DNA from 3 places in the Paenibacillus sp. N119s genome. Region 1 is predicted to be linked to each of the others. Evidence: riboswitches for the same ligand, from Rfam matches in the RefSeq annotation. Region 1 holds a riboswitch; each other region holds the start of a gene.
The links. A riboswitch is a leader RNA that binds a small molecule or an ion and turns the genes downstream of it on or off. The one in region 1 is predicted to bind cyclic di-AMP.

Region 1 (7,518 bases):
GATCATTGCCGTCAATAATCATTCGCATGCCGCCACGCATAAAGGGATCGTCGATTTCCTCTACCTTGGATTCCAAGGCGAGCAGACCTTCACGACGGGTAATGGATGCCCACTCGGTAAACGTACCGATGAGCTCTTTGCGGTCTAACAGTTTTTGTTCGGTGAAAATAACCTTGAACAGCTTCGGAATCCGCTTGATTTCTGCCATCGGGAAGGCCATAAATATACTCGCTGCCGTTCCGACGAAAATAATCATGTAAGCAGCGGGGTTGTTGACCAGATTGACGACCGGAGCGCCTTTTAAGATCATCCCGACAACCAGTGACACAATCCCGAGCACAAGTCCGATAATGGTTGAAATTTGCATGATACACCTCATCCATGAGAATAGATTTTGAATCCTTTCATGCCGCATGGGTCATCCTTGCCCCAAGCGCGTCATTATGAGACGGATTATAGTATTTATCGACAAAACTCTCTTTTTTGTTAAGGGCGAATTTCCGGTATAATAAGGTGATTGGGTATTGAATGGCTGAACCACTGGAGGAAATAGCATGGGAGTAAAGCATGGGCGCGAGTATGAACAAATTTTGAACGATTTGACAGAGGCTGTGGGACGCATCCCAGATAGCTATGAATTTTTTGAAATGGAAGCAGAAGATTGGGACAGGCTGGACCCGGCGGGGCGTCAGGAGGTCAGTGAAGCTTTGGCAGAAGACTTATTTTATGCACTGGGTGCAGAGCCCATAATCACTGTAGGTAGCGGCGTTGTGATTTATGAGCCGGAGCAGCACCGGATTTATGTACTCATCGGAGATGAGGAGCTGACGTCGGTCCCTTTGATCTAAAGGACGTCTGATGGATTTATCAACGGGGCCGTGGTAATATGTACACCAATATATCGTAGTTTTGGCCGCATGAAGCGGCTGAAAGGCTTCCGTATAAACGGGGAGGAGTTCGTAACATGCCTTTTACACAAGAAGAGATTGAAGCACATCTGGAGAAACTGGAGGGCTGGGAACTAGAAGAAGGACGATGGATCGTTCGGAAATACAATTTTTCCAGTTTTATGAAAGGTATTGCATTCGTGGATGAAGTTGCCGCTATATCTGAGGCATTTAATCACCATCCATTTATTACGATTGATTACAAGACCGTGACTCTGCGTTTGACCTCTTGGGACGATGGCGGTATTATGGCTGTAGATATTAAAGAAGCCCAACAATATAATGAAGCTTTTGAAAAAATGCGCAGCGGTCATTAAGTTTGTAATGATCTGTCGTATATGCTAAAAGCGCCTTCGCTATACAACATCGCGGTTGTATAGCGAAGGCGCTTTTATTTATAAAGCCCGGTTCTAATGTTCAGGATAATATACCATACAATGGAACGGCTTTCTGCCATCTGGAGTCTGGCGCTCATAGGTATCGGTCAGCTCGAATCCAGCTGCCTTATAGGCTCGAATAGCCCGTTGATTCCACGTGAGCACCTCTAGGTCAATCTCATTCTGCGGGTGGCGTCGTCTGGCTTCCTCGGCAATGGCCCGGACAAAGTCGGAGCCTGTGCCATGTCCGCATCTTTCAGGACGCATTCCAAGACCCAGCCGGGTCACACCAACCATAGGAAAATATTGAGCAAATCCCGCAAGCTTATTCTCTGCGTCCAGTACGGCAACATATTGCTCTTGGCGAAGCGTAGGACTCCCAAATTCGACTTCAAGTGCCTTCATTTGTTCCCATGGAAGCCAGCCATATATATTGTAGGGGGGATCATAGCGCCACTCACAGATTTCAGCCGCTTGATGCTCGTCCATCGGCACGATCCGGTAGTTGGATATTGAGGCAGGCACTTTTCCATTCCTCCTTTTGCGTACTTCAATCATTAACAACAGATTGTAGACAAGTTAAAGAGGAATGGCAAGCGTGTTTATTTCGTACCTAAGTCGGGTATACATTCAATAAGAAGGAATTTACCGTTCAATGCTCCCCCAGCGGTGACTGTAAAACCGACGATGTTCGCTAACACTGAAACCTTTTGAGGCGTCAGTTCGTCAGTATTGATAATCATGACTGATGTAGTGGACATAAAAAACCGCAATTCGATTCCGGCCAGAATCAAATTGCGGCTAGGGTTAGCTTGCTGTGCGGTGGTTATTCTACGTTGTCGTCATCAGGAATTTCTGAAGCTACAGAATGGTAAGCGTCTGTGCTCATAATTCTTTTTGCACCGACAAAACGGTTAGCGTAATAATTTTCGTTCAGTGAGCTAACTACTACACCACGTGAAGTCGAGGAGTGGGCGAATTTCCCTTCACCTACGAAGATACCTACATGGGAAATGCCTCTTCCTGTGGTGTTGAAGAACACTAGGTCTCCTGGTCTCATTTCATCACGGGATACAGAAGATCCCATTTTGAATTGTGATCCAGATTGATGCGGCAGTTTAATTCCCAGTTTGTTGAATACATACATTGTGAAGCCGGAGCAATCGAATCCCTCGAGTGTAGTGCCTCCGCTTCTGTAGCTCGTTCCTTTGGCATCTTGGATGACCTGGTCCATCTTGGAGTCTGCGAATGCACTGCCGCCACCGAAAGTAAAGGATGTAAAGGCAATGGCGAGACCCATAGCTGCGATCGTTAGCTTCTTCTTCAAAAAAAATATACCCCTTCCAATTGCCTGCGAGGTTAGCTTAAGGATTCGGTAGAAGGTTCCCCTATGACCACTCTGTTGCGAGATCAATTCACCCAAACTGGTTCCCCCGCTTCCTAGGTGCCAGGAATTAGGCTTAACTTAAGATGTGCACCTTGGAGAGCAGTATTCACGACAACGATGTTTTTAAGATAAAGGTTACAATAAAGATTACAAAGTTGTTACTATCAGTTCACTGCGATTATTGTAACAAAGACAGCAGGCTTTGGCAAATGTTTCATCGCAAAAAGTTACAAAAAAAATCTGTTCCTAACATCGTAGGAACAGATTCTGTTAACAGTATTCAGTTATGTGTCGTGAGGACGGGGAAGAAAAAGTTTTTTTCGACAGCTGAAAATGCAGAAGATAGCATAAAGAGAGGGGTTAACTCCTGCTGGAGATATCGATATGCCATAGTCGGTACTGTGAACTGATATGCCACAGCCTGACTAGACTGGTAACAAAATGATACGATTGCTGGAGAATCAGCGCCAACATACCAGTCCAAATCATCGCCACGGTGCCAAATAGACCGAAGACCAGTAGCACACAAGCACCGAGCAGCAAGGATACGCCGACAGCGGGAAGAAGCTGGCGAAAGAAGGCGAGCAGGGACGATAGTACGGTGTGACCACTGACTGTGCCCAATTGCATATACAGGATGCACTGCCGAATGAACCACCCGTAAGCCATCCACCCAATGGCATAGGGCAACAAATGCAGCAGGTAAGAGGAAGATTGCAGGGTTCCTGCTACAATAGGATAGAGTCTTGGTACCACCCAAAAGGCGGGGAGCAGCAGCAGACCCAACTCGATGATGTAATACAACAGCGATGACATACCATGCCGTTTCATCCCTTTGAAGAAGGACAGGCTTTGCGGTTCAGTTGCATCGGTATACAGGCTTTGATAGATGCCGGCTCTAATAAAGGGTGTGATCAATATACGCAATACGGTTGCCCCTAGTAGTATCCATAAATATACGTGCACTTCTCGGCTGTCCATCAAGGCGATCTGGCCCTCCATCCAAAACAAGGTCCTTCCCAACTCGTTTTGGCTCTGATCCGGATAACGAAGCAGCAGCGGGATGACAGCGGATTGCACCAGCCGATAGAGAAATACCCCCCACAGCAGACGATATAGAAATAAAATGATAACGATATAAAAGCGTATGCGCACTAGCGCCCAGCCTTCTTTTATAACAGTCCGCATCTATAGACACCTCACCATGACAGACTTCCAAGCAGTGTCTCCAACAGCTTGGTTACACCTATACTCCAACGGGTTTGTTGTTTTTCGTTCAATTCAGCCTTCAGGTTATTATTAATATGCTTGTTCTCCAAGGCAATAGTGTATAGAGGATCGACGGCTACAGAGGACACGGGGGAGCTGCTTTTGAGTCGAAAGGTTGTACTTTTGCCCGTACCGTCCCATGCCTTGAATATCGTTGTGCCATCCTTGAAAGTAAATTGAACAGGGATCTTAGGATAATCTGCTCCTTTTTTGCTGAGCGTCACGACTGCTTCATATCCACTCTCCAACTTGCGGTTCATAATGCGATCGACAGAGAAGTCCGCCATCTGGCCGTCATATACATACTGTTCAAAATAGTGGCTCCATGAGCGTCCAGTCACCCTCTCCACAACACGCTGAAAATCCTGTGAGGTCGGATGCTTGAATCGGTACGTCTGGACGTAGGTCCGCATAATTCGGTCCATTTTCTTCATACCCACCTGACGTTCAATGCCTCGTAGTACCAACTTGCCTCGTGAGTAGGCATTCTGTGCATACTCAGCCGCTGATCCGTACTTCCAGGACTCGCGGTTTAGCGGCTGCGGAGAAGCTACCTGTCCCGATTGTAGCGGCAAGTTGGGGATAAGCCCATATTCTTGCTCCATGAGCCGTTCTTCTGCATAGGAGGTAAAGCCTTCATCCAGCCAAGGCTCCTCAAATTCATTGTTGGCTACCATTCCGTAAAAATATTGATGCCCAATCTCATGAACCAGCGTCCGTTCCAGATTATAGCCGGGGTTCAGTTGGTCCGCAGCTGCGGCCGTGATCAGTGTCGGATATTCCATACCGCCGGCTCCACTGCCTGTTTTGGGTGGAACGACGATGGATAGAGTGGAATATGGGTAAGGCCCGTACCATTTGCTATAGTACGAAAGGGCAGCCTTGGCTGCGCTCATGTAACGTCCTTTGAGCTCCTTATGAGATGGGTCCAGATAGAGCTTGATTTTGACACCAGGAATCTCAGTGGAAGAAAAGGGTTCTTCTACAGCTACAAAGTTGGGTGAAGCAGACCAGGCAAAATCGTGTACATCATCGGCGTAAAATTGATATATTTTCTGGCCGTTCTGTCGTACCGCACCACGGGTGGGAAATCCGGTCGCTGCTACGATGTATGTTTCAGGCACTCGAATCCGTATGCTGTAAATTCCAAAATCGGCATAGAACTCGGAGTTGCCATGATACTGATGGAGGTTCCAGCCCTCCTCGGCGCGCCCACGTTGTCCCGCGGTCTCATAGACGCTGAGCTTTGGAAACCACTGTCCAGCCATTACAAAATCATCTGTCGCACCCATACGAGCGAAAATGCCAGGCAGTTTGACTTCAAACTTCATATATAGTGTGATTTCTTCGCCACCTCGCACCGGCTTGGGCAGACGCACCTTCATGAGTGAACGGTCGCTTGCGTTACCATCGTCTGGTTGTACATATTGAGTACGGTGCATGAGAGATAAACCGTCTTCTGTTTTTAGTTCAGTCAGCGTCATGGAGCCAAAGCCGTCTTTGGGCATGGTGTCTCCGCGCAGCTTTCCGCCGGATTCCTTCATAAAGGTAGTTTCCATGGAAGAGAAGGCATTTGGGTATAGATGAAGATACAGATCATTCACAGTTTTCTTGCCCGGATGCTTCCAGGTCAGTGTCTCAGTGCCTTGCAAAACTCGTCCTTTTTCCAGAGATACATCAATGTGGTACTCTACCACCCGCCTGCTGAGAACTTCCGTAGCGGGCTGTGGAGGGTTTTTGGGCAGGTCGGGCAGGATGTTGGCCCCTAGAGACTTGCCCATATTTGGCGTAAGCGCAGACTCAGATTCGTAGTCGTATAGTGGTTTGCCTGCGGACAGAGGGGTGGATTGCGATTGGGGCTGCCATGCAAACCATAACGTTCCTGCTAGAAGTCCGAGGGCTAGTGTGGACAATAAAACGATTTTGGCGCGTGCTGGGGTCATACAATGGATACCTCCCGTTGACAAGCATCTACAGCATGTATATGTTTGCTTTCAGGAGATTATTAGTTAAAATATTTATAGTGTAGAATGAGTGTGAAAACGGAAATTGGAGGCCTAGTGACACATGAGTGAAAATCAGCCGGACGGCAAAAAGCAGATTGCACTGAATATTGTCAGTGGCAAGAGTAAACATAAGGGCTTCGGCGCAGGCTCAATCGACCTGAACAGCATGTCCCCGGTCATCATTGACCGAGGCGAGGCGAAAATTGATATCGGTGCCATGCATGCCAAAAGTAAAGTAGAACGTGGAATCAAGTTCTCTACGAATAAAGAAGATGTACCGAACGGACGCCAGGTATGGCTGGTATGGGTAGCTGTGGATCGTACGCCCGAAGGACGTATGTACGGTGGCGCGACCGCCTGCGAGATGCTGATTGATGACGAAGCCAAACGGGGATGGAAAATCCTCGCTGATCATGTTAACCGTATGGATTACGCACTCAAGCGCCGTTTCATGCTGGATGATCTCAGCAGCGAAGATAAAGCAGCGCTCAAAAGCCTGCTGATTTCGCATAACCCGGAATGGTGGGAGTCTTCGCCTGAGGAATTGAAGCAGGCGCTAGAAGGGTAGGCCAGCTTTTACACAGTAAATCCTATGAGAAGCAACCCGATTGGAATCTTTGTTTAAGCTTTGCGAAGCCTTCAATTGGTAGCTTTCAGAGCAGTCGGCAGTAAGGTTCAGGAGTAGACCGATACCTTGGTTGGGGGCGGTCTACTTCTTTTTCATGTAGGTAATAAATATGTAATTATGAATTGATAATTCCTTGACATCATGGAAAGGCATTCACTATAATTCAAATAGAAATCGGTTTCACCCCGGTTTTATTAAAGTATTTTGTGGAACCGGTTCCTAAGAGGGTATAGTTATTTCCTATGGCTGTTTATGAATGTAATCTCTAAATAAGGTGGCATCGTTATGTTTAAATGGTTGAAAAAGAAGGCGGCTCCCCGTATTGAAGAATTCGACATGGTAGCGCCGATTAAAGGAAAAGTGGTCTCCCTGGAAGAGGTTCCAGATCCTGCGTTCTCTACGAAAGCTATGGGCGACGGCATCGCTATCCAGCCGTCTGAAGGCAGGGTCACTGCTCCTTTCGCAGGAAAAGTTGCTCATGTCATGGAAAAAAGCAAGCACGCTCTGATCATTGAGCATGAATCCGGCGTACAAGTGTTGATACATGTCGGAATTAATACCGTCTCCCTCAAAGGACAGGGATTTAATCCTCATGTACAAGTAGGAGATAGCATTAAAGCTGGACAATTATTGATGGAGTTTGATCTGGATGCGATCCAGCAGGGTGGACTGCCTGTAATTACTCCGGTCATCGTTCCAGACGGGCAGGATATGATCAGTCATGTGGAAATACTGGATCATTCATCTGCTTCTCCAGATGTACCTGTATTAAGGGTTCATTTAAAAGCATAGCTCTCATTCAGAAAAGACTAATCAGGAATTCCTGGTTTGTCTTTTCTTTAGATGATTCACTGACTGGTCAAAGGAAGGCCTTCGATAAAACGGATTAATATTTGAACTGGAG
Region 2 (7,518 bases), on a different contig from region 1:
TCAAGTAAACCATTAGGTTGCTTCGGGGTGGAAACTTGGATAAATTAAATGTTTTTGCGCGTATTCACGAAATGGAAACCCAAATGGGACAGTTGCATAGCGATCTGGGTGAATTGAAACTGGCAGTAAAAGAGCTGCTGGAGGAAAATCAACGACTAACGATTGAAAACGAACAGGTGCGCAAGATGCTCAAACGTGAAGCCTCTGGAGAAGAAAAGACGGCAAGTAAGCCGAAGGCTTCTCCTCCGATCGTCGTTAAGGATGAAGAGGAGACGGGTGAGGTCGTGGGCGAAGGCTACGACAATCTGGCAAGGCTGTATCATGAAGGATTTCATATATGCAACGTGTATTACGGACATTTGCGAACGGAAGGCGATTGCCTCTTCTGTCTGTCATTTTTGAATAAATAAAAACAAGCCGTAGGAGTAAGATGCCTACGGCTTTTTTGTAAGAAAGTATGAGTAAAAATGCGATTTTAGTTATAGGACAGGAGAACATTATGTACGAAAATGAAAAGAAGTCTGAACGAATTGATGATCTGCTTTCACATAATCTGCGTATTATCCAAAGTGATGAAGTGTTCAGCTTTTCGATGGATGCAGTCTTGCTGGCACGATTTGCTGGTATTCCGTATCAGCGTGGGAGGATTCTGGATCTGTGCACAGGTAACGGGGTTGTTCCCCTACTGTTGACGACACGCACCAAAGCATCTATTGAAGGAATTGAGATTCAACCACGCTTGGCAGATATGGCTAGGCGGAGTGTCAGTTTGAACGGATTAGAAGAAGCGATTCAGATCCGGGAAGGAGACCTGCGCGAGCTGGTTCAAATTACGGGACATGGCGTGTATGATGCGATTACTGTGAATCCTCCCTACATGCCGCTAAATGGTAGCGATATCAAGCTGAATCCTCATCAGGCCATTGCCCGCCATGAGGTGAACTGTACACTGGAAGAAGTCATTCAGGCATGTACTCAGCTTGTCCGTAATGGAGGGAAAGTATCAATGGTTCATCGCCCACAGCGGCTAGGTGAGATTATAACCTTGATGCGCAATTATAATTTGGAGCCCAAGCGGATACGTTTTGTTCACCCACGGGTTCATATGGAAGCAAATATGGTGCTTGTTGAAGCAATGCGTGACGGCAAACCGGAGGTTCGTCTGTTACCCCCACTCATTGTATATCAGGAAGATAGGAACTATACTCAGGAAATAAGAGAAATCTATGGAGAAGTCAGCAAGGGGGATTCCGTGTGACGGCAGCTGTACAAAAAAGCTTTAGTAACCGTGAGGAGGAACGGGGAAAGTTATACCTCGTTGCCACACCCATTGGCAATCTGGACGATATGACCTTTAGGGCGATTAACACTCTAAAGTCATGCAGTATTATCGCTGCCGAGGATACACGGCAAACACGCAAACTGCTCACACATTTCGACATCACGCCGGAAATGCTCTTCAGTTACCATGAACATAATAAGGCTGCCAGTGGGCCTGAGCTGATACGTTATATAATAGAAGGAAAAAATTTGGCGCTGGTTAGCGATGCTGGTCTACCAGCCATTTCCGATCCCGGTTCGGATCTGGTCAAGCTGGCACTTGAAGCAGACATCAGCGTTATTCCTATCCCTGGAGCAAATGCGGCACTATCAGCTTTAATCGCTTCAGGCCTGGATACGGAGAGGTTTACCTTCGCTGGTTTTCCACCAAGGGAAAAAAAGGATTTGGAAAAGTTGTTGCAATCATTTCAGGTATCCCATGGCACGATTCTTTTTTATGAATCGCCTCATCGAATTGTTAAGACGTTGACGGTATTAAAAGAAACATTAGGATCACGCAAAGTGGTGCTTGCCCGTGAACTGACCAAGCTGCATGAGGAATGGGTGCGGGGAACGGTGGAGCAGTGTCTTGCAAAACTAGAGGAAAACCCGCCGATTGGTGAATACTGTCTGGTTGTTGAGGGGAAAAACGAAGCAGAAGAGGAACAGGAGCGTCAGGCATGGTGGCAAGACTTATCTTTGGAATCTCATGTCGCGCATTACGAGTCAGAGGGGCTTACCCGCAAGGATGCCATGAAGCGTACAGCCACAGACCGTTCAATTTCCAAGAGGGATGTGTACAACGCACTCTTATGAGTACGTGTCTAAACAAAAAAGGGCCTTCCAACGGTTGGGTTCAAACCGTGGAAGGCAACAAGGAGTATATATGAAAAAGGTTAGAATTAACAATCTCTGATAAGTCTATTATATACTAAAATTCTCAGTTTGTCACAGGTGTTGGGATTTCAGAAATGCAATCTTGGCAAACAATTTTCCCTTTGAAGTAAATTACGTTCTCAGCATTGCCGCAGAAGATGCAAGCAGGCTCGTATTTTTTAAGCATGATGCGCTCACCATCAACGTAAATTTCCAAAGCGTCTTTCTCTCCGATTCCCAGGGTACGGCGCAATTCGATTGGAATAACTACACGTCCGAGCTCGTCAACTTTTCTTACAATACCAGTGGATTTCATCATAATAAATCAGGCTCCTCTCGCCGTTTAAAATAATATAAGTGTCATGATTCGACAAAATTTTCTCTTTTCTGATATTTACTATACCAACGATTCCCAAAACAGTCAACCTAAAAAAAGTAGTAACAGCCTAATTATGCAAAAGTATTTAGAACAAAGAGCTTTATCCATGTACCTTACCTTATTTTACGGATGATTTGCCTTATTGTCGATTTGGAAATGTCGAAAAGTGATAATTCGACAAAATACGACAAACAATGTCGAATAAGAGAGAGCGTTTAGGATTTTATTGTATTTTAATCCATTATTCCGAATATTAAAGGAGTTGATATCTTGCACCAGCCACTCAGTGAAGAAAAGGTTTTTAAGGACCCGGTACATAATTACATCCATGTTCAGGATACAGTGATATGGCGGTTGATCAATACACCGGAGTTTCAACGTTTACGGCGTATTCGCCAGTTAGGCACATCTTACCTTACGTTTCATGGAGCCGAGCACAGCCGGTTTTCACACTCATTGGGCGTATACGAGATTACCAGACGTATTATTTCTCAATTTGAACGTGGAGATTTCCCCGACTGGCCGAAGGAAGAGAGACTGGTCGCTCTGTGTGCCGCTCTGTTGCACGATGTGGGGCATGGGCCCTTTTCTCATTCGATTGAAGAAGCCTTTCATATGAACCACGAGGATTGGACATGTCGCATCGTACTGGGCGACACGAAGATCAACGCAGTGCTACGGCAAGTCGATAAGAAGCTGCCACAACAAGTGGCTGCGGTTATAGCCAAAACGTATGATAAGCCGATCGTAGTCAATCTGGTAACAAGTCCGCTGGATGCTGACCGTATGGATTATTTGTTGCGGGATGCTCATTCGACAGGTGTTAACTACGGGACGATTGATTTGGATCGTATTTTACGTCTGCTGCGTCCGCATAATGGGCGAATTGTTGTGAAGGAGTCGGGGATGCATGCAGTCGAAGATTATCTAATGTCACGCTATCAGATGTACTGGCAAATTTATTTCCATCCTGTAACACGCAGCTCGGAAATCCTGTTACGTAAAATTTTCAAGAGAGCAAAGGAATTGTTCAAAAACGGATATGAATTTGGTTTTCTGCTTGATCCGCTGCCTGATCTGTTCAAAGGAGAGCTTACCGTGGAGCAGTATTTGATGCTCGATGAGTCTTTGATTCAGACAGTGTTTAGCCAATGGAAACGAGAAAAGGACGAAATTTTAAGTGATTTGAGCAGTCGGTTTATGGACCGTAGATTGTATAAATATGTAGAGATTGAAAATATGGATACAGATACCGTTAACCATATTCGAGAGGCTTTGGAAAAGGCTGGATTGGACCCGGAGTATGATCTTGAAATTGATTTTCCGACAGATCTTCCTTATGATGTGTTTCGACAGGGCGGTTCAACGGACAATCAGATTTTGCTGCTCGGACGTCAGGGCGAGGTGCGGGAAATATCTGAAGTTTCGGAAATCGTACGTTCAATAAGTGGTATTCACCGAGGGAAATATCATATGTATTTTCCCCAGAATAAACTGAACGGGGTAAAAGACAGGCTTCCTTCCGAAATAAGTAATTATTTTGTCAAACAATAGACAAATATATAGAAATGTAAGTAAAAAGAGGAGATGAAAACCTTGGATTTATTCGACACTCATACTCACTTGGATGCACCACAATTTGACGAGGATCGTGAAGAAGTTATAGCACGTGCTGTCGAATCAGGAGTAACACGGATGATTAATATCGGATTTAATCGTGAGACCATTCCATCCACCATGAAGCTAGCTGAGACGTATGATTTTATTTATGCGGCCGTTGGATGGCATCCGCAGGATGCTATTACAATGCAGGAAGGGGATTTAGAATGGATTGCATCGTTATGCAGTCATAAAAAGGTTGTAGCGATCGGAGAGATCGGTCTGGATTATTATTGGGATACATCACCAAAGGATGTGCAGCAGCAGGTACTTCGAAATCAAATTGGCCTGGCACGTGAGCTCAACATGCCAATTGTTATCCATAATCGAGATGCACATGAAGATATTGTGAGGATTTTACGGGAGGAAAAGGCGAGCGAGATTGGCGGGGTTATGCACTCCTTTTCAGGGAGCTGGGAGACAGCCAAAATGGTGCTGGATATGGGTTTCCACCTTTCATTCGGCGGGCCTATAACGTTCAAAAATGCCAAGCAGCCAAAAGAGGTGCTGGCCCAGGTTCCGCTGGACCGTCTGCTTATTGAAACGGACTCACCTTACCTGACACCCCATCCGTTTCGCGGGAAACGAAATGAGTCAGCACATGTGAGACTGGTGGCAGAGGCAGCCGCCCAAATTAAGGGAATTACGGTGGAGGAATTGGTATCCATTACTACCCAAAATGCCTTGGAACGATTTGACATTAAGTGAAAAAGCGAAGAAAACAATCAAAATAAAGAGTTAGACGGAGCTAATTATGATTTTGTTGCAGTAAACTCAGGAATATTACAAACTTTTAACCGAATTTTTTAAAAAATGTACTTGAAACCTGCTTTACAACATGCATGCAAACAGGATATCATCTTTTCAGTGAATTGTTGTTGAGTGTAAACATCAACAAATCATTTCATGAACCAGTCTCGCTGAGTCCCTTTTACAGGGAACGGGGGAACCGATATGGCTTACAGTACGTCCGGCGTATGTGCAGGAGAGAATGTCTCTTCAGCAGCCGGCTCGACCGAAATTCAAATCCTGGATGGGATTGAACAGGTAGAGAAGCCGTATTTCGATTTCTTTCTGGGTCTTCGGGGTGAATGTGAAGGCGACCGCCATGAGCGGTTGACCTAAGCTAGGGCGACTCTCTACGTCCGAACCCGACAGCTAACCCCGTAAGCGTAACAAGAGAGAAGCCAACTCGTGCATGAGTTTTCCCGCATATTCACACATGTCGGAAGCCACGAAAGAGCTCTCTAGTCTCTTTCTTTGGCTTTTTTTGTTGTGAATAAAAGAAAATCTGTCATCATACTGTGGTTAAACAGGGGAGGACAGCATGCCGCGAAGACGGGTACATGGTGCAGGACAGTCGCAGTACGGGCTTGTCTTGTAGAAAATCTGTTATAGTCACGTCAACGATCAACTATGTCTTACTCCAGACGGCGGGCTATGTAAGGAGGACGGAGGAAATGGGCATTTTCCGAAAAGGGGAGACCACCCATGAGTCACGCTCATCCAGCATGTCTTACGTATTGCGTTGGAAGCAAGAGAATGTGCGCCAGGCGGTTTTGGTTGCTATTTTTCTAATCGCACTAACGATTATGATTTCAATTCTGATGTACACGCAATCTAAAAAACAAGTCTTTTTTGTCATCGATGGTAAGGCATCTGCGGTAGAAACCCGGGAATCCAAGCTCCAAGATTTGCTCAATGAGCATTCTATTTCACTTCAGCCGCATGATACAATATCCATGCCGCTTAACGGAGCAGTACAGGATGGGGACCGCGTAGTTATTAAACGTGCCAATCAGGTTAGAGTGTCCTCAGGCAATGAGACGAAAAAGCTGTACACAACAGAAAATACAGTAGAGGGTGCGATTCGCACATCGGGCTATAAATTATCATCAATCGATAAAGTTTATCCTGCATTGGATGCCTCTGTTTCGGCTAACATGGACATAAAAATCGTCCGTGTGAAGAAACAGCAGGTTGCACAGAAAAAACAGGTGCCTTATCAAGTCATCAAAACGGCCGATCCAAGTCTCTATAAAGGCGATAATCGAGTCATTCAAAGTGGCAAATCGGGTGTGGTAGTTCAGCATGTTCAAAAGGTATACCATGATGGAAAGCTGGTATCCAAACAGCTGATCAACAAGGAAGTCACACAGAATCGCGTGGATAAGGTAATCGCAGTAGGAACGAAGAAAAAACCGGTCGTTCTGGCTGCTTCCGTTGGCCCTAGAGATGCGGTTAAGGCGACAACGGTAAGTTCGGGCAATGCTGTCCGTAAAGCAGGTATTAATTTTAAATATAGCAAGGTTTTACAAAACGTCTCCATGACGGCGTACTCCTCACAGGAGTCAGGTATCGGTACACGTACGGCCTCCGGCACGCGTGTTACGGAAGGACGTACCATCGCTGTCGATCCGAGTGTAATTCCAATCGGCTGGTGGGTGTATATTGAAGGGGTGGGCTTCCGCCGTGCGGAGGATACCGGTGGCGCCATTAAAGGCCACAAAATCGATGTGTATTATGAGAGTTTGAGCCGGGCTAACCAATTTGGTCGCAAGCACGGTAAAACCGTATATGTGATCGGACCTGTAAAGCCAGAAATCAACTAAAACAGGTTGTGTATGTTGAGGGCAATGCGATAGTATTAACAACATAGTTATGCCATGCTAAGAAGAGGATATCCTCTTCTTATTTTGTTTTCAAAAGCAGGGAAAGATAAATATATGTTGCTGTGTAGCAGTGGAGGTAAATGAAGATGATCAAGGAAGTGATCGTGGTAGAAGGCCGGGATGACACGGTAGCCATTCGCCGTGCTGTCGAGGCAGATACGATAGAAACTGGCGGTTCAGCTATTAATAAAATGACGCTGCGCAAAATTGCATTGGCCCAGGAACGGCGGGGGGTCATTATTTTAACTGACCCCGATCATGCAGGGGAACGTATCCGTAAAATCATTGCCTCCAAGGTCCCGGGCTGCAAGCAGGCTTTTATACCTGAGGCAGAGGCGACGCGCAAAGGGGATATTGGTGTGGAGAATGCCTCGCCAGAAGCCATCAGACATGCCCTCGCGCGGGTACATACGACAGTAGAGGACGCCGAACCACTGATTGAATGGGCAGACTTGATTGACGCTGGACTTATCACTCACCCAAATGCTGCTGCACGCCGAATGGCCTTGGGGAATATACTGGGTATTGGCTATTGTAACGGAAAGCAGCTACATAAACGGCTCTCTGTGTTTCAGATCAGCCGTGAGGAATTTGCCAGTGCGCTGGCACAAA
Region 3 (7,518 bases), on a different contig from region 1:
GAGAGCCTGCTAGGGAGGAAGGGACTTCTATGCAATCTATTTACCAACGCATTGAGGAGCTCATTAAGGAACGAGGGATGACGAAAAAGGCGTTTTGTCAGCAGTTAGGCATTAGTACTGGAAACTTTGGAGATTGGAAAAGAGGAAAAACGACACCGGGCACGAATAAACTCATTGAAATCGCTTCGTTTTTTGATGCCAGTCTGGATTGGATTATGCTGGGTCGAGACGTGCAGGGTAAGGTGCTAAAGGAGTCGCAAGACCCTTATTTTTTTGAAGCTTCAGGGCAATTGAATTGCCAAGGGGAATCACTAAGTGAGGCGGAAAGAGATTTTATACTTGAGTATATTGAATTTACCCGCTTTCGTAAAGAGAAAAACCAGCACAATTCAACTACGGGTTAGTAATTTGCTGTGGGATTTGATGAGTGTGATCCAATGTACATGATTGGAAGTAATTAGAAAAAAGTTACAGCGTTCGGAGGGGAACCATTGTGGGAGATCAAACTATTTATCAGCGGATTGAAGCTTTAATTAAGGATCGAGGAATGACCAAGAAGGCATTTTGTGAGAAGCTTAAAATCAGTTCAGGAAATCTCGGTGATTGGAGAAGGGGAAAAACAACGCCGGGTACCGCCCATTTGATTCAAATTTCGGACTTTTTTAATGTATCGCTCGATTGGTTGATGAAAGGGATCAAGCCGGGGGAAGGCGTGCTTCAGGAGCAGAAGGCTGCTTATTTTTTTGGGGTGATGGGGCCACTGAATTGCCAGGCAGAAGATCTGGAGACAGAGGAACAGAACTTTATTTTAGAATATGTTGAATTTGCCAAATACCGTAAGCAAAAAAGGGAGAAGGACAAAGTAAAGCCTGAGTAACTTATGGCTGAGTATCTGGGTGAACAACCCGTAAAACGGACTGAGGGGTTCGGTTTACGGGTTTATTTGGTTGCTCGATCATTTGGCGGCATGACTGTTGTTGAAATACTTGTTGAGATTAGTGCGGTGTCGCCTCCTTATAATCGTTATCGTCGATATTCAGAATTGCAGCAACTTGTTTTCTGTACCTCTGTGCTTTGCGGGTGCCATGAATCAGATTGGACAAGCGTGAAGGCGGGATGTTATGTGTCTCACAAAATGTTTTCTGATCCAGTCGAAGTTCGACAAGCCTTTGTTTGATGGCCCACCCGAAGGAGGTGACAGGCATTTTGTTGTTCAAGAGAAATCGCCCCTTACGGATTCTTGCAGAATAATTGGTGTGATATAATAATCATCAGTAAACATGTTAGAATTAACCATCTAAAACTATGATACACTTTTATACGTGTTTATACAATCGTAAATACGTTATTTCGTTAAAAAATACTTAATTAAGTGTATGAAGTGTAAATAATCCGGCTATAGAGTGTTATTGGTGTGAATTCGGATAGATGAATAAATAAATACTCTGCCGCTTGAGGAAAGGACAGAGTATTTTTTATTATGACTGTTAGATTGGTGAGATGAAGCATCAGAGGGATGCTGGAAGGCGTTTAAACAGCTCTGGGGAGGAAAGGGACCTGGATGCATCCAATTGGCTACTTTGGCTCATATAGGGTGGCTGAGTGATGTAGGATTTGGTTCGATGTTTGTGGAGAAGGTGACGCTGAAATGAGCTTGGCTTAGGTTTGTTAGACTTCTTCCAGGTGGTGAGCAGCTCGCTGGTCATGCGAGCAATAAGAGAATTTTTTTCCTCGTAAGGAGGATTGAGCAGTCTGAAGGCATCTTCGACACAGAAGGATACCGCTGTGGCAAAATAGCCGTGAATGGTCTGTTCTATATCAGTGTCGAGGAGGAAGTTAATCCAAGTGTGGACAGTAGCAAGTGTGCCGATTGCCTTGTATTGAATGAGTGTGTCTTCCAGTTGGTCAAATTCTAGCCAAGGATAGAGAGCCTTTGTGAGCTTGAGCAGACGCTGACTGGAAAGTCGCGACTCTTTTATATGCTGCGAGGAAGGATGTTGGGTATACAGCATTTTATCAATAAGGGCGATTCGCCAACCGTCATTCTGCTGGATGGCGACATACAGATTTTTGATGGCCATGCCGTCAAGGGTTGTAATGTGAGGATACCACTCGTCCCGCATGTAATGCTCCAGATCTTGTAGACTGTTCAAGTATCCATTGCGGAAACGTTCCTCCAGTCCGTGAAATCGGGTGAAACCACCAACGGGTAGGGAAGGGTCCAACAATAATGCGTAGTTTAGCAATCGGTTACCTTTATGCAGGATGGTTCGCCTCCTTGAAGTGAATACCTATGTAACATTATTTAACTTAATATTGTTTATAATGAGTTAACTTAAATAATTATGTAATATATATTTACATAATTGAATATTTTATGTCAAATAAAATATTCTTATGTCTCATATATGTTATATAAAGTAACATATAAAATAATTATTATATTTCTGTTTACAAATTGTTGCTGAGAGAGTATAATAAATCTGTTGCCTCAATACATTATGACATGCGGTCGTGGTGGAATGGCAGACACGCTATCTTGAGGGGGTAGTGGGCGTACGCCCGTGGAGGTTCGAGTCCTCTCGACCGCATTATGTGCAATACCTAGTTAAAGAGCATCCTGACACGTTTTATGTGAAGGGATGCTTTTTTTTGTTAACTTTCTTTATACATCCCGCCACAGAAGCGACCCATGACAACGGATCGCTCGTTAACTGTTATGAAGAAAGATTGTCAGTTTTCCTGCAAAAGCTTTTCAATATCTCCTGCAAGCTTATCTGGAGTGGTTTGCGGCGCATAACGCTTAAATACATTACCTTTTCGTGTAATTAAGAATTTAGTAAAATTCCATTTGATCGCTTTAGAGCCCAATACGCCCGGAGCAGTGTGGGTCAGGTAACGAAATAAAGGGTGAGCTTGATCACCATTGACATCTGTTTTGGCGAACATCGGAAAGGTCACACCATAATTGAGTTGGCAAAACTCGGAGATCTCCTCGTTGGAACCCGGCTCTTGTTTGGCAAACTGGTTGCTGGGAAATCCCAAAATTTCGAGCCCCTGTTCATGATACTGGTCGTATAGCTCTTGTAGTGCTTTATATTGGGGGGTTAACCCACATTTGCTGGCAGTGTTCACGATAAGAAGAACTTTCCCTTCATATGTGGATAAAGGAATTTGCGCTCCTTGCAGGGTCTGCGCATTATATTCATATACGCTCATGCTATTCCTCCTCGTTCAATAGTCTACAATTAAATTGTAAACAACTCAAGGGGAGGTTGCAAGCCAGGAAGAGTATACAGGCATTGAACTATTGTAAAATCATCTTTTGTTCAAAACGGTAAATTGCGCTTCAAATGGGGCTAATTGAGGAGTTCTTTCTCATAAAAACGGGTTTAATCGGTAATTATCTGGTACATATAGCGTATTTTCTTTCCTTTTTACAATTAAGGAGCAACCATGCCTTACCCTACGCCAATATTGACATGCCTTTCATTTTCAAAAAGGGGTGAAATATAGAGATTTCGAGAGATGTGAGAAGCATAGATGTGTTGTAAGCGTTATTATTAATCTTTTATGCTCTAAAGGTCGATTTATAGCCTTGCTGTTGAGCTTTACAGTCTTCCTTGCACGGGTGTATGATTCAAGACGTAATTTCAAATTAACAACAATGAAGCAACAACGAATTGTCTAAAGCGCTGAATTTTGCAGTTGCAAAAGCGGGGGAACCAACGAACATGTACGGCTTTGAAAGCCGCGTGTCTCATGGGGTGAATTTTTCGGTCAAGTGCCGTAAATAGGGCGACTCTCACGTCCGAATCCGACAGCTAACCTCGTAAGCGTACAGGGAGAGGCAACAAACCGCCGTGTGCAGCCATGGTTTATTTTATCATGGAATGTATGAAGCCGGAGGAAGCCTTTTTCCTTCGGCTTCTTTTTGTTGTCTTTTTATACCGGGAGAGGAGCTACTGATGGAAGGTCGGTTAATTATTGTCACTGCACCGAATGAAGCGGGCAGAAGTTTTGTGAAATTGCTCATGTTCAAAAAATTGGCGTTTGCAGTTCTCACAAACAGTACCCAGGAGGAACGACAGCTCAAAAAAATGGGTGTGGAGCACATTGTGCGCATCAATACGATGCAAGCGGGAAAATGGAATTTTCCTAGTAAAGAAATTGGGAGTGTGTATTTGTTCGAAAACAGCTTGAATTTGACTTGCCGTTTCCTGCAAATATGTCGGCCACTAACATCAGAACCGATCTATGTTATTACGCACGGCTGTAATCCACAAGGAATTTATCGGGGATTGGGAGCGGACCATGTGATCTACACATTGAACGGAGAGGTGGGTTTCTTGCTGAACGGATAAGCACTTATAACATAGCTGGTTTAAGATTTTATGATGGAATCAAAAGGACAATCTGAGGAGCGATACGGAGGATAGGAACATGATGGATTTATACATGCTGCTCGTAATGGCTGTGAGTTATGGAGTGATATTGCTGTTTATACGCTGGTGTGATGTGCAGACCTCAAAAGGAGGGCGAAAAGGATGATCGTTGTGCTAGGGCTCACGGTTATTGTGTTCGTGTATTTAATCTACGCACTCCTGAATCCTGAAAAGTTCTAGTCAACGATAGGATCGAGCAGGCGGGAACAGCAGATCAAGAATGAAGCATCAAGGGCATATTCGCAAACGTGTGCACTCAATGGATGGTCTGAATTAGGTCTGTTGTTCCAAATGCAGGAGCATTTTAAGGAGGAATAGAGGATGGAGCTACTGCAAATTGGAATTGTGATTGTCATATTGCTGCTCTTGGTTAAGCCAGTGGGGACCTATATGTATCACGTATTTTCAAATGAACCGAATCGGACGGATCGGATTTTTGGTGGAACGGAAAAGCTGATTTATAAGGCTATAGGCTTGAAGAAACAGGAAAGCATGCGTTGGACCACATATGCTTTGAGTTTCATTGCAACCAATGTGGTGCTTGCAGGGATCAGCTACCTGCTATTGCGCTTGCAGGCGATACTCCCGGGCAATCCGGTTGGAAACAGTAATATGGAAGCATCATTGGCCTTTAATACCGTAATCAGCTTTATGACCAATACGAATCTCCAGCATTATAGCGGTGAAAGCGGGCTTACGTATCTGACACAGATGGCGTTCGTCACGATGATGATGTTTACTTCGGCTGCATCCGGATTATCGGTTGCTGCAGCTTTTATGAGAGGTTTGACGCGACGTGGTGAAGGGCTGGGCAATTTTTTTCAGGATTTTATTAAAGCCATCATACGGATTTTCCTGCCGCTTGCCTTTGTGCTTACGCTGGTGCTGGTAGGGCTAAAGGTTCCGCAAACGCTACAACCTACGGCGGATATTACAACTTTAAGTGGCACACAGCAGCAGATTGCTATGGGGCCCATTGCCTCACTGGAATCCATCAAGCATTTGGGCACGAACGGGGGCGGTTATGCTGGAGCTAATTCTGCGCACCCTTTTGAGAATCCAAGTCCTTGGACGAACGTACTGGAGATTCTAGCCATGTGGGTAATGCCGGCTTCGCTGCCGTATACTTTTGGCTTGTTTGCCCGTAATCGCAAGCAGGGCTGGATTATTTTCAGCTCGATGATGGTATTGTTTCTTATTTTTCTATCCATTACATATGTGTCGGAGAAGACAGGTAATCCGTTAATCCAGACACTGGGGGTGGATGCATCTCAGGGAAGCATGGAAGGGAAAGAGGTTCGTTTCGGCATTGGACAATCGGTATTATTCACTACGGTCACAACGGCGGCAACGACAGGTTCGGTCAATAATATGCATGATACACTGACCCCGCTAGGTGGTATGGCTGCTTTGGGAGAAATGATGCTAAACGTCATCTTTGGCGGCAAGGGCGTCGGGCTGATGAATATGCTGATGTATGCGATTCTGGGAGTGTTTATATGTGGACTGATGGTCGGAAGAACCCCGGAATTTATGGGTAGGAAAATTGAAGGCAAAGAAATGAAGCTGATTGCGATTGCCATTTTGGTACATCCGTTTCTCATTCTCGCTCCAACTGCGCTTGCGTTTATGAGCCATTGGGGATACGATGCAGTCTCTAATCCCGGATACCACGGGTTGACTCAGGTGCTTTATGAATATGCATCATCTGCGGCAAATAACGGTTCGGGATTTGAAGGTCTTGCGGATAACAACGTGTTTTGGAACGTAACAACAGGAGCCGTTATGTTCTTTGGGCGATATGTATCCATGATTGCATTGCTGGCTGTAGCGGCTTCATTGAATGCCAAAGCACCGACCCCGGTGACGACAGGCACACTGCGCACGGACAACAAGCTGTTTGGAGCTATTCTAATCGGAGTTGTCCTGTTGATTGGTGCGTTAACCTTTTTGCCGGTGATCGTATTAGGGCCTGTAGCTGAATTTTTGACCATGTAATGAAGAAGAAAATGAGAATGGATGAACGGGGTGCTTGATCATGAAGGAAGAACGCAAACGCATGCTGGATAGAAGCATCTTGAAGCAGGCGGTCAAGGATAGCTTTATAAAATTAAATCCGATGATCATGATGAAAAATCCTGTCATGCTCGTCGTAGAGATCGGTACATTGGTCGTGCTGCTCATGCTGCTGCTTCCCGGTTATTTTGGAGTCGGTAATGAGATGGGCTTTAACTTGGCTGTTTTTATTATTCTGTTGTTTACATTGCTTTTTGCTAACTTTGCCGAAGCGCTCGCAGAGGGACGGGGGAAGGCACAGGCTGCTTCCTTGAAAAAATCCAAGCAGGATTCACAAGCTAATAAGCTCGTCGGGAATGAGATTCAGGTGGTCAGCTCGACAGCATTGCGTAAAGGTGATGTGGTAATTGTTTCTCAGGGCGAAATGATTCCAAGCGATGGTGAGGTCATTGAAGGTCTAGCCTCGGTGGATGAATCTGCGATTACGGGAGAGTCGGCTCCGGTCATCAAGGAATCGGGCGGTGACTTTTGCTCGGTAACTGGCGGGACGCGGGTGGTCAGTGACCGCATTAAGGTGCGGATTACAACTGAGCCGGGTGAGACGTTTATTGATAAAATGATTTCGCTTGTAGAAGGTGCACAGCGGCAAAAAACGCCAAATGAAATTGCGCTGAATACATTGCTGATCAGCTTGACAATTATTTTTCTCATTGTCGTGGTGACGCTGGCCCCGATAGCCCGTCATTTTAAGATTGATTTGCCTGTTCCCGTGCTGATTTCGTTGCTGGTCTGTCTGATACCGACCACGATTGGCGGGCTTTTGTCGGCCATTGGGATAGCTGGTATGGACCGGGTTACCCAGTTTAACGTGCTGGCTATGTCAGGCAAGGCGGTAGAAGCATCCGGGGACATCAATACGATGATTCTCGATAAAACGGGTACGATCACCTTTGGAAACCGGATGGCAAGTGAATTCGTGGTGGTGGATGGTATAGAAAAGGCAGAGCTAGCGAAATGGGCGGCGATGAGTTCACTCAAGGATGAGACGCCAGAGGGA

Region 2: another riboswitch for cyclic di-AMP. It lies ahead of AC5V8P_RS08435 (resuscitation-promoting factor); the one in region 1 lies ahead of AC5V8P_RS04950 (C40 family peptidase).
Region 3: another riboswitch for cyclic di-AMP. It lies ahead of AC5V8P_RS00710 (hypothetical protein); the one in region 1 lies ahead of AC5V8P_RS04950 (C40 family peptidase).

What each region holds. Positions count from the first base shown of each region.
Region 1 covers NZ_JCAJRU010000022.1:3,505-11,022, forward strand. Annotated here, with positions in the region: gene motA (flagellar motor stator protein MotA) at 1-367, opposite strand, end outside; gene AC5V8P_RS04930 (hypothetical protein) at 555-848, shown strand; gene AC5V8P_RS04935 (4a-hydroxytetrahydrobiopterin dehydratase) at 965-1,264, shown strand; gene AC5V8P_RS04940 (GNAT family N-acetyltransferase) at 1,358-1,849, opposite strand; gene AC5V8P_RS04945 (hypothetical protein) at 1,927-2,085, opposite strand; gene AC5V8P_RS04950 (C40 family peptidase) at 2,151-2,651, opposite strand; cyclic di-AMP (ydaO/yuaA leader) riboswitch at 2,658-2,795, opposite strand; gene AC5V8P_RS04955 (hypothetical protein) at 3,072-3,899, opposite strand; gene AC5V8P_RS04960 (M1 family metallopeptidase) at 3,911-5,923, opposite strand; gene AC5V8P_RS04965 (YwhD family protein) at 6,048-6,554, shown strand; gene AC5V8P_RS04970 (PTS sugar transporter subunit IIA) at 6,900-7,406, shown strand.
Region 2 covers NZ_JCAJRU010000049.1:8,285-15,802, reverse strand. Annotated here, with positions in the region: gene AC5V8P_RS08470 (PSP1 domain-containing protein) at 1-8, shown strand, start outside; gene yabA (DNA replication initiation control protein YabA) at 36-410, shown strand; gene AC5V8P_RS08460 (tRNA1(Val) (adenine(37)-N6)-methyltransferase) at 500-1,258, shown strand; gene rsmI (16S rRNA (cytidine(1402)-2'-O)-methyltransferase) at 1,255-2,136, shown strand; gene AC5V8P_RS08450 (AbrB/MazE/SpoVT family DNA-binding domain-containing protein) at 2,261-2,515, opposite strand; gene AC5V8P_RS08445 (HD domain-containing protein) at 2,846-4,129, shown strand; gene AC5V8P_RS08440 (TatD family hydrolase) at 4,172-4,942, shown strand; cyclic di-AMP (ydaO/yuaA leader) riboswitch at 5,143-5,423, shown strand; gene AC5V8P_RS08435 (resuscitation-promoting factor) at 5,695-6,846, shown strand; gene rnmV (ribonuclease M5) at 6,993-7,518, shown strand, end outside.
Region 3 covers NZ_JCAJRU010000002.1:26,486-34,003, forward strand. Annotated here, with positions in the region: gene AC5V8P_RS00680 (helix-turn-helix domain-containing protein) at 30-404, shown strand; gene AC5V8P_RS00685 (helix-turn-helix domain-containing protein) at 494-877, shown strand; gene AC5V8P_RS00690 (Rha family transcriptional regulator) at 996-1,217, opposite strand; gene AC5V8P_RS00695 (urease accessory protein UreF) at 1,509-2,246, opposite strand; tRNA gene AC5V8P_RS00700 (tRNA-Leu) at 2,509-2,591, shown strand; gene AC5V8P_RS00705 (glutathione peroxidase) at 2,734-3,219, opposite strand; cyclic di-AMP (ydaO/yuaA leader) riboswitch at 3,684-3,855, shown strand; gene AC5V8P_RS00710 (hypothetical protein) at 3,969-4,364, shown strand; gene kdpF (K(+)-transporting ATPase subunit F) at 4,548-4,625, shown strand; gene kdpA (potassium-transporting ATPase subunit KdpA) at 4,767-6,443, shown strand; gene kdpB (potassium-transporting ATPase subunit KdpB) at 6,484-7,518, shown strand, end outside.